2 regions of the Streptomyces sp. NPDC057287 genome follow, and region 1 is predicted to be linked to the other one. Evidence: predicted binding sites of a transcription regulator. Region 1 holds the regulator's gene; the other holds the start of a gene.
The links. Region 1 encodes HrcA, which represses chaperone genes, less so after heat shock. Its sites were predicted from a motif close to TTNGCACTCNGNNNNNCNGAGTGCNAA; they were not measured.

Region 1 (5,075 bases):
CGCCGGCCGACGGGCGTACGAGGGTGACCACCTTCCCCTCCAGCAGGAAACCGCGCGGCTCCATGGGGAACACCCGCTGCTTGCCGAAGCGGTCCTCGAGCGTGACCACCGGCCCCTCGGCGGTCTTCTCGCACCGGATCACCGCCCCGCAGAAGCCGGTGGCGGCCTCCTCGACGACCAGGTCGGGCTCGGCGGGGACCTCGGGGACGGGGGCGGACTTCTTCCACGGCGGAGTCAGGTCCGGCTGGTAGCTGCGCATGGCACGACGATAGACGCGGGCCCTTTCACGACACGCCGAAGCGGGAGGCCAGCTGTTCGCGCTGCGCCCGCACGAAAGCCGCGTCCACCACCGCCCCGTGCCCCGGCACGTACAGCGCGTCCTCGCCGCCCAGCTCCAGCAGGCGGTCCAGCGCGGCCGGCCAGTGCGAGGGGACGGCGTCACGGCCCGCCTGCGGTTCGCCGGACTCCTCGACCAGGTCGCCGCAGAGCACCACGACGGGGGAGCCCGGCACCAGCACCGCGAGATCGTGGCCGCTGTGACCGGGCCCCACGTTGGCCAGCAGCACCTGGAGTCCGCCGCCGAGATCGAGCGTCCACTCGCCGCTCACCTGGTGCCGCGGTGCCACCAGGGCGTCCGCGGCCGCCGTGGCGTCGGCCTCGCTCATCCCGTGCCGCAGCGCGTCCGCGCGCAGCTCCTCGGCGCCTCGCCCCAGCAGTTCCGCCGTGCCGACCGCCCCGTACACCTCCGCCCCGGAGAAGGCCGCGGTGCCCAGCACGTGGTCGAAGTGCGGATGGCTCAGTGCGATATGCGTCACCCTCCGGCCCAGCAGGCCCTCCGCCTGGGTCCGCAACTCGACGCCTTCCCGGAGCGTCGAACCGGTGTCGTAGAGCAGCACGCCGTCCGCGCCCGCCACCAGCGCGACGGTCGCGTCCCACCCGGGGAGGCGGCGCCGCCCCGTACCGTTGCCCAACCGCTCCCAGCCGAACTCTTCCCAACAGACGTCCATGAGGCGACGCTATCGGCAACGACCTGCGCGGTCCGGCGACGGCGTGGCCGGTCGCCCTTGCCCCGGGCCCACCCTCCCCCCGTACACTGACCGGGGGGATTGCTGGCACTCGAACGCACAGAGTGCCAGGCAGAAGCCGAAGAACCACAGCTGGAGGTGTGCGCGGTGCTCAGCGAACGCAGACTCGAAGTGCTGCGCGCCATCGTCCAGGACTATGTCGGCACCGAGGAGCCCGTCGGCTCCAAGGCGCTCACGGAGCGGCACAGCCTCGGGGTCTCCCCGGCGACCGTGCGCAACGACATGGCGGTGCTGGAGGACGAGGGCTTCATCGCCCAGCCGCACACGAGTGCGGGGCGCATCCCGACGGACAAGGGCTACCGTCTCTTCGTCGACAGGCTCGCGGGCGTCAAGCCCCTGTCGTCGCCGGAGCGCCGGGCCATCCAGAATTTCCTCGACAGCGCGGTCGACCTCGACGACGTCGTGAGCCGCACGGTCCGGCTGCTCGCACAGCTGACCAGACAGGTCGCCGTCGTGCAGTACCCCTCGCTGACCCGGTCGACCGTCCGTCACGTGGAGCTGCTGTCGCTGGCCCCGGCCAGGCTGATGCTCGTGCTGATCACGGACACGGGCCGGGTGGAACAGCGTATGATCGACTGCCCTGCACCGTTCGGTGACATGTCACTGGCCGATCTCCGGGCCCGGCTCAACAGCCGGGTCGTCGGACGACGCTTCGCGGACGTCCCGCAGCTGGTGCAGGACCTGCCGGAGTCCTTCGAGGCCGAGGACCGGGGAACCGTATCCACGGTGCTCTCCGTCCTTCTCGAGACTCTGGTCGAAGAGACGGAGGAGCGGCTGATCATCGGCGGCACCTCCAACCTCACCCGCTTCGGACACGACTTCCCTGTGATGATCCGGCCGGTGCTGGAAGCACTGGAGGAGCAGGTCGTGCTGCTGAAGCTGCTGGGTGAGGCGACGGATTCGGGCATGACCGTACGGATCGGGCACGAGAACGCCCACGAGGGCCTCAACTCCACGTCCGTCGTCGCGGTCGGCTACGGTTCGGGCGACGAGGCAGTCGCCAAACTCGGCGTGGTCGGACCGACCCGCATGGACTACCCCGGAACGATGGGAGCGGTACGCGCAGTGGCACGTTACGTCGGACAGATCCTGGCGGAGTCGTAAGTGGCCACGGACTACTACGCCGTACTAGGCGTGCGCCGCGATGCTTCCCAGGACGAGATCAAGAAGGCATTCCGCAGACTCGCCCGCGAGCTGCACCCGGATGTCAACCCGGATCCGAAGACCCAGGAGCGGTTCAAGGAGATCAACGCCGCTTACGAGGTGCTGTCGGACCCGCAGAAGAAGCAGGTCTACGACCTCGGCGGCGACCCGCTGTCCGCCTCCGGAGGCGGTGGCGCGGGCGGTTTCGGACAAGGTGGCTTCGGCAACTTCTCCGACATCATGGACGCGTTCTTCGGTACGGCGTCGCAGCGCGGACCCCGTTCGCGCACCCGGCGCGGCCAGGACGCGATGATCCGTCTGGAGATCGACCTCTCCGAGGCGGCCTTCGGCACGACCAAGGACATCCAGGTCGACACGGCGGTCGTCTGTACGACCTGCAGTGGCGAGGGCGCCGCACCCGGCACCTCCGCGCAGACCTGTGACATGTGCCGCGGCCGCGGCGAGGTCTCCCAGGTCACCAGGTCCTTCCTCGGCCAGGTCATGACCTCGCGGCCGTGCCCGCAGTGCCAGGGCTTCGGCACGGTCGTGCCGACCCCGTGCCCCGAGTGCGCCGGTGACGGCCGCATCCGCTCGCGGCGCACCCTCACCGTGAAGATCCCCGCCGGTGTCGACAACGGCACCCGGATCCAGCTGGCGGGCGAGGGCGAGGTCGGCCCCGGCGGCGGTCCCGCCGGCGACCTGTACGTCGAGATCCACGAGCTCGCGCACGCCGTGTTCCAGCGGCGCGGCGACGATCTCCACTGCACGGTCACCATCCCGATGACGGCAGCGGCGCTCGGCACCCAGGTGCCGCTGGAGACGCTCGACGGCCTGGAGGAGATCGACATCAGGCCGGGCACCCAGTCCGGACAGTCGGTCCCGCTGCACGGGCGGGGCATCACGCACCTGCGCGGCGGCGGGCGCGGTGACCTGATCGTGCACGTCGAGGTCATGACCCCGACGAAGATGGACCCCGAGCAGGAGCGCCTCCTGCGGGAGCTGGCCAAGCTGCGCGGCGAGGAGCGGCCCACGGGCCAGTTCCAGCCGGGTCAGCAGGGCCTCTTCTCCCGCCTCAAGGACGCCTTCAACGGGCGCTGAGCCCGCCGCGGCACCGCCCGCGAACCCTGTCACCGCACCGCCCGCCGGCCTGCTACCGGCGGGCGGTGCGCTGTGTCCGGCGGCCCGTCCGCCGTGTGAAAGGGCTGATTCGGCACGATCCGCCGGACGTGGCACGATGCGGTCATGTCCTTGGCGCTGACCGGTCTCTGCCGCTACCCGATCGTGCAGGCCCCGATGGCGGGCGGCGCGTCGAGGCCGGAGCTGGCCGCGGCCGTCGGGGAGGCCGGAGGGATCGGCTTCCTCGCCGCCGGGTACAAGACCGCGGACGGCATGTACAACGAGGTGAAGCAGGTCCGGCGGGAGACCGGCCGGCCCTTCGGCGTCAACCTCTTCATGCCGCAGCCGCTGGTCGCCGACCCGAGCGCCGTCGAGGTCTACCGCCACCAGCTCGCGGGCGAGGCCACCTGGTACGAGACCCCCCTCGGCGACCCGGACGCCGGCGGGGACGACGGCTACGAGGCCAAGGTCGCGATCCTGCTGGAGGACCCCGTACCTCTGGTCTCCTTCACTTTCGGCTGCCCCACCCGTGAGGTCCTCGACGCGTTCGCCGCCGCGGGCACGCTCACCGTCGTCACGGTCACCTCGGCCCAGGAGGCACGGAACGCCCAGTGGGCGGGTGCGGGCGCCCTCTGTGTCCAGGGGACCGAGGCGGGCGGCCACCAGTCCACGCACCGCGACGACCCGCAGGCGGGCCTCACCGGCACCGGGCTGCTCGCCCTGGTCGCCGAGGTCCGCGCCTCCGTGAGCCTCCCGGTGATCGCGGCGGGCGGACTGATGCTCGGCTCCCAGATCACGGCCGTCCTGGCGGCCGGTGCCGACGCGGCGCAGCTGGGCACGGCGTTCCTGCCCTGCCCCGAGTCGGGCGCCCACCCGCTGCACAAGCAGGCCCTGACCAACCCGCTGTTCGTGACCACGACCCTGACCCGGGCGTTCTCCGGCCGCCCCGCGCGCGCACTGGTCAACCGGTTCGTGCGGGAGCACGGACCGTACGCCCCGGCCGCCTATCCGCAGGTGCACCAGATGACCAGCGGTCTGCGCAAGGCGGCCGCCAAGGCCGGGGACGCCCAGGGCATGGCCCTGTGGGCGGGGCAGGGCCACCGGCTGGCGCGCGAGCTGCCCGCCGGGGAACTCGTCGGCCTGCTCGCCGCCGAGACGGAAGCCGCGCGTGCGGCAGTGAGTGTGAGGAGTGCCCAGTGACGGCACCGGTCTTCGTCGTCGAACAGCTGCCGGGAGGACCGGAGTTCGTCCTGGACGGACCCGAGGGGCGGCACGCCGTCTCGGTGAAGCGGCTGAACCCCGGTGAGGACGTCGTCCTCACCGACGGGCGGGGCCGCTGGGCGGAAGGCGTCGTGAGGGCGGCGGAGGGCAAGGACCGCCTCCTCGTCACCGGCCTGGAGCCGGTGCACGAGGAGCCGGCTCCCGCCCCTTTCATCACCGTCGTCCAGGCGCTCCCCAAGGGCGACCGCGGGGAGCTCGCCGTGGAGACGATGACCGAGACGGGCGTCGACGCGATCGTGCCCTGGCAGGCCGCACGCTGCATCACGCAGTGGAAGGGCGACCGTGGGCTCAAGTCCCTGGCCAAGTGGCGCAGCACCGCGCGCGAGGCGGGGAAGCAGTCCCGCCGGGTGCGCTTCCCCGAGGTGGCGGAGGCCATGACGACCAAGCAGGTCGCGGCGCTGCTGGCCGGGGCGGACTTCGCGGGCGTCCTGCACGAGGACCGGGACACCG
Region 2 (5,075 bases), on a different contig from region 1:
GTGATCTCCGGCCGGACGAGCGGTCCCCGGGACAGCCGCAGCTGCGCCGTGCGGTAGATCGCCGCCGCCATCCGGCCGAGGGCCTGGCCGTCCTGGTGGCGGTGTTTGCGCACGCCGACGTCCACCTGGGCCAGCGCGTCCAGGCCCACCGTGTGCAGTGCGTCGACGAGCAGGCCCAGCTCCACTCCGTAACCGACGGGGAAGGGCAGCTGCTCCAGCAGGGAGCGCCGGACCGCGTACTCGCCGCCCAGGGGCTGGACGAAGCCGGCCAGCCGGGGCCAGTGGAGGTTGAGCAGCGGGCGGGCCACCAGCTCGGTCACCCGGCCGCCCTGACCTGCTGCTTCGCCGAGCGGCCGGTCGTACATGGCCTTGACGAAGTGTACCGAGGGGTCGGTCAGCAGCGGCCCGACGATCCCGGAGACGAAGTCCGCGGAGAAGTCCTTGAGGTCCGCGTCGACGAAGCAGACGATCTCGCCGCTGGTCACCAGCAGCGAGCGCCACAGGACCTCGCCCTTGCCGGGCAGGGCGGGGATCCGGGAGAGGATCGCGTCCCGGTGCACGACCCGCGCGCCGGCCCGCCGCGCCTGCTCGGCGGTGGCGTCGGTGGATCCGGAGTCGATCACCACCAGTTCGTCCACGAGCTGGACCTTCTCCATCAGCTCGCGCCGGATCTCGGCGACGATCGCGCCGACGGTCGCCTCCTCGTTCAGCGCGGGCAGGACGACGCTCACCCGGGAACGGTGCGGATCCCTCGCCCGCGCGGCCGTGAGGCGGTCCAGCGGGCGGTCGGCAGCTGACCAGGAACGCCTGGTCAGCCAGCGTTCCACCTCTTCCAGCACGGTCGATACTCCCTGTATGTGATCCATCTCGCGGTTCGGACGACTATCTCAACCGTCCGGTGCTTCGGTTACAGTCTTGAACAACGCGGATGACCCTCGCATGTCGGGGTCGGTCCGCGAATAAACGCCCGGATCCATGGTCCGGTGCCACAGCGCTCATCCAGAGGGACTGAGGGAACGGCCCGTTGAAGTCCCGGCAACCCTCCTGCCGACCGCGAGGTCACGGTGGGGAAGGTGCCAATTCCGTCTTGTGGCGAAATACGTCGCAAGGAAGATGAGGAGAAAGGGCCTCCGCCATCATGGCCGTCCAGACAGTTGCAGCAAACACCGATTCTTCCGCCGTGGACCTCGGTCCCGCCGCGGCGCTTTCCTGCCGCGAATGCGGCGAGCGGTTCGAACTCGGCCCCATTTTCGCCTGCGCGTCCTGTTTCGGGCCGCTCGAAGTGGCTTACGACCTGCCGAGCGGCTCCCCCGAAGAGCTGAAGAAGCGCATCGCCGAGGGTCCGAACAACATCTGGCGCTACGCGCCGCTGCTGCCGGTCCCCTCCGACGTCGCGGACAAGCCCAACATCAACCCCGGCTTCACCAAGCTGGTCAAGGCCGACAACCTCGCCCGCGAGCTGGGCGTGACCGGCGGCCTGTACGTCAAGGACGACTCCGGCAACCCGACGCACTCCTTCAAGGACCGTGTCGTCGCCATCGCCGTCGAGGCCGCCCGCGCCTTCGGATTCACCACCCTCTCCTGCTCCTCCACCGGCAACCTCGCCGGTGCCGTGGGTGCCGCCGCCGCCCGCGCCGGCTTCCGCTCGTGCGTGTTCATCCCGCACGACCTGGAGCAGGGCAAGGTCGTCATGGCCGCGGTGTACGGCGGCGAGCTGGTCGGCATCGAGGGCAATTACGACGACGTCAACCGCTTCTGCTCGGAGCTCATCGGCGACCCGCTCGGCGAGGGCTGGGGCTTCGTCAACGTCAACCTGCGGCCGTACTACGGCGAGGGTTCCAAGACCCTGGCGTACGAGATCTGCGAGCAGCTCGGCTGGCAGCTGCCCGACCAGCTGGTCATCCCGATCGCGTCCGGCTCGCAGCTCACGAAGATCGACAAGGGGCTGCAGGAGCTGATCAAGCTCGGCCTCGTCGAGGACAAGCCGTACAAGATCTTCGGCGCCCAGGCCGAGGGCTGCTCCCCGGTCTCCACCGCCTTCAAGGCCGGTCACGACGTCGTGCGGCCCCAGAAGCCGAAGACCATCGCCAAGTCCCTGGCGATCGGCAACCCGGCCGACGGCCCGTACGTCCTGGACATCGCCCGGCGCACCGGCGGTGCCGTCGAGGACGTCAACGACGAGCAGGTCGTCGACGCGATCAAGCTGCTGGCCCGCACCGAGGGCATCTTCGCGGAGACGGCGGGCGGGGTGACGGTCGGCGTGACGAAGAAGCTGATCGACGCCGGTCTGCTCGACCCGTCCCTGACCACCGTCGTCCTGAACACCGGCGACGGCCTGAAGACGCTCGACGCGGTCGCCCCCACGACCGGCCTGTCGGCGACGATCCGGCCCAGCCTGGACGCGTTCCGCGACGCGGGCCTCGCCGCCGCCAACTGACCACCCGAGACCGAAGGAAGGCACCCACATGAGCGTCAAGGTCCGTATCCCCACCATCCTCCGCACCTACACGGACGGTCAGGCCGAGGTCTCGGCCGAGGGCGCGATCCTCTCCGAGGTCATCGCGTCCCTGGAGCAGAACCACCCGGGCATCGGCGCCCGCGTCCTCGACGACCAGGGCAAGCTGCGCCGCTTCGTCAACGTGTACGTCAACGACGACGACGTGCGCTTCGAGGGTGGCCTGGACGCCGTCACACCGGACGGCGCCGGCGTCTCGATCATCCCGGCCGTCGCCGGAGGCTGACCGCCGCAGGCATACGGGCCCGCTCGGCGGCCCGATTCCACAGAGTGAGCAGAATGCCCCCCTCCGCGAGAGAAGCGGAGGGGGGCATTCTGCATGGTTGAGCGCGGTACAGTTGGGGAAGTCCCCGCAGCTGCCCTCGCCGCCCGCATATGAGAATGCGCCTGGCCGCGACAAGAAGTAGCCAAAGTACGTGAACCCCTTGAGGCATAAGTGGCCTTTGTCAGGCCCGACTTGCCCTGGAATCCCCTGAATTCCGCCTATCCGTGCGGTCGCGTGCGCCCAGAATTCTCGTCCGATTGACCTGTTGCAGAGGGCAGTTGGGCAGATACATTCGGCCGCGGTCGACGCGTTCCGGCGCACGCCACCCTCTCCTGTCGGAGGGTGAGTTTGACCCGGGCCCGCGAAGTGCGGTGCTCGTGCAAGGGCCAGTAATAGGGGAGTTAGGCATGGCTCAGGGCACCGTCAAGTGGTTCAACGCGGAGAAGGGGTACGGCTTCATCGCGGTCGACGGTGGTGCGGATGTTTTCGTCCACTACAGCGCGATCCAGATGGACGGGTACCGCACCCTCGAAGAGGGTCAGCGAGTTGAATTCGAGATCTCGCAGGGCCAGAAGGGGCCGCAGGCGGACATGGTCAAGCTCGCCGTCGGCTGAGCTCGGCGCGGTCGGCCAACGACACTACTCACGCACGTGAGGCCCGTACCTCCACCAGGGGTGCGGGCCTCACGTGCGTCTCCGTGACCCGGCGGTCGTACGCATGTCGGAGCGGGTGCCCGCACCTGCCCGCGAGCCTTCCGGTTGTCCACATCCCGAGGAGGACGCTTGCACTCGCAGGGGTCGAGTGCTAATCATTGGCGTTAGCACTCTCCAGGTGAGAGTGACAGAAACTTGGACCGGGCCGGTGAGGCCCGCAGGCCCAGTGGGGCAAGGAACCACTGAGCACGCTGGCCGTCCGTCGCGGGCGCCTCTCGGTCCGGAGAAATCCACCCCTGTCCGGGAGGACCACTTCACATGGCCAAGATCATCGCGTTCGACGAGGAGGCACGGCGCGGTCTCGAGCGCGGGATGAACCAGCTCGCCGACGCCGTCAAGGTCACCCTCGGCCCCAAGGGCCGTAACGTCGTCCTCGAGAAGAAGTGGGGCGCGCCCACGATCACCAACGATGGTGTTTCCATCGCCAAGGAGATCGAGCTCGAGGACCCGTACGAGAAGATCGGTGCGGAGCTGGTCAAGGAGGTCGCCAAGAAGACGGACGACGTCGCCGGCGACGGTACGACCACCGCCACCGTTCTCGCCCAGGCGCTCGTCCGCGAGGGCCTGCGCAACGTCGCCGCGGGTGCCAACCCGATGGCTCTCAAGCGTGGCATCGAGAAGGCCGTCGAGGCCGTCTCCGCCGCTCTGCTGGAGCAGGCGAAGGACGTGGAGACCAAGGAGCAGATCGCTTCGACGGCCTCCATCTCCGCTGCCGACACCGAGATCGGCGCCAAGATCGCCGAGGCGATGGACAAGGTCGGCAAGGAAGGCGTCATCACCGTCGAGGAGTCCCAGACCTTCGGTCTGGAGCTCGAGCTCACCGAGGGTATGCGCTTCGACAAGGGCTACATCTCGGCTTACTTCGCCACCGACATGGAGCGCATGGAGTCGTCCTTCGACGACCCGTACATCCTGATCGTCAACTCCAAGATCAGCAACGTGAAGGACCTCCTTCCGCTGCTCGAGAAGGTCATGCAGTCGGGCAAGCCCCTGCTGATCATCGCGGAGGACGTCGAGGGCGAGGCTCTGTCGACGCTGGTCGTCAACAAGATCCGTGGCACCTTCAAGTCCGTGGCCGTCAAGGCTCCGGGCTTCGGTGACCGCCGCAAGGCCATGCTCGGCGACATCGCCATCCTCACCGGTGGCACCGTCATCTCCGAGGAGGTCGGCCTCAAGCTGGAGAACGCCGGCGTCGACCTGCTCGGCACCGCCCGCAAGGTCGTCATCACCAAGGACGAGACGACCATCGTCGACGGTGGCGGCGACAGCGACCAGGTCCAGGGTCGCGTCAAGCAGATCCGTGCCGAGATCGAGAACAGCGACTCGGACTACGACCGCGAGAAGCTCCAGGAGCGCCTTGCGAAGCTGGCCGGCGGCGTGGCCGTCATCAAGGCCGGCGCCGCCACCGAGGTGGAGCTCAAGGAGCGCAAGCACCGCATCGAGGACGCGGTGCGCAACGCCAAGGCCGCTGTCGAGGAGGGCATCGTCGCCGGTGGTGGCGTGGCTCTGCTCCAGGCCTCGGCCGTCTTCGAGAAGCTCGACCTGACCGGTGACGAGGCCACGGGCGCCAACGCCGTGAAGC

Region 2: the regulator HrcA is predicted to act here: its motif matches at 3,562-3,588, upstream of groL (chaperonin GroEL).

Annotation. Positions count from the first base shown of each region.
Region 1 covers NZ_JBHUYV010000001.1:169,837-174,911, reverse strand. The annotation lists gene ACFUNE_RS00860 (DUF3097 domain-containing protein) at 1-259, opposite strand, end outside; gene ACFUNE_RS00855 (MBL fold metallo-hydrolase) at 285-1,007, opposite strand; gene hrcA (heat-inducible transcriptional repressor HrcA) at 1,173-2,189, shown strand; gene dnaJ (molecular chaperone DnaJ) at 2,190-3,326, shown strand; gene ACFUNE_RS00840 (nitronate monooxygenase) at 3,471-4,544, shown strand; gene ACFUNE_RS00835 (16S rRNA (uracil(1498)-N(3))-methyltransferase) at 4,541-5,075, shown strand, end outside.
Region 2 covers NZ_JBHUYV010000006.1:52,330-57,404, forward strand. The annotation lists gene ACFUNE_RS13115 (glucosyl-3-phosphoglycerate synthase) at 1-839, opposite strand, end outside; SAM riboswitch class I at 993-1,120, shown strand; gene thrC (threonine synthase) at 1,139-2,437, shown strand; gene ACFUNE_RS13125 (MoaD/ThiS family protein) at 2,466-2,741, shown strand; gene ACFUNE_RS13130 (cold-shock protein) at 3,188-3,394, shown strand; gene groL (chaperonin GroEL) at 3,752-5,075, shown strand, end outside.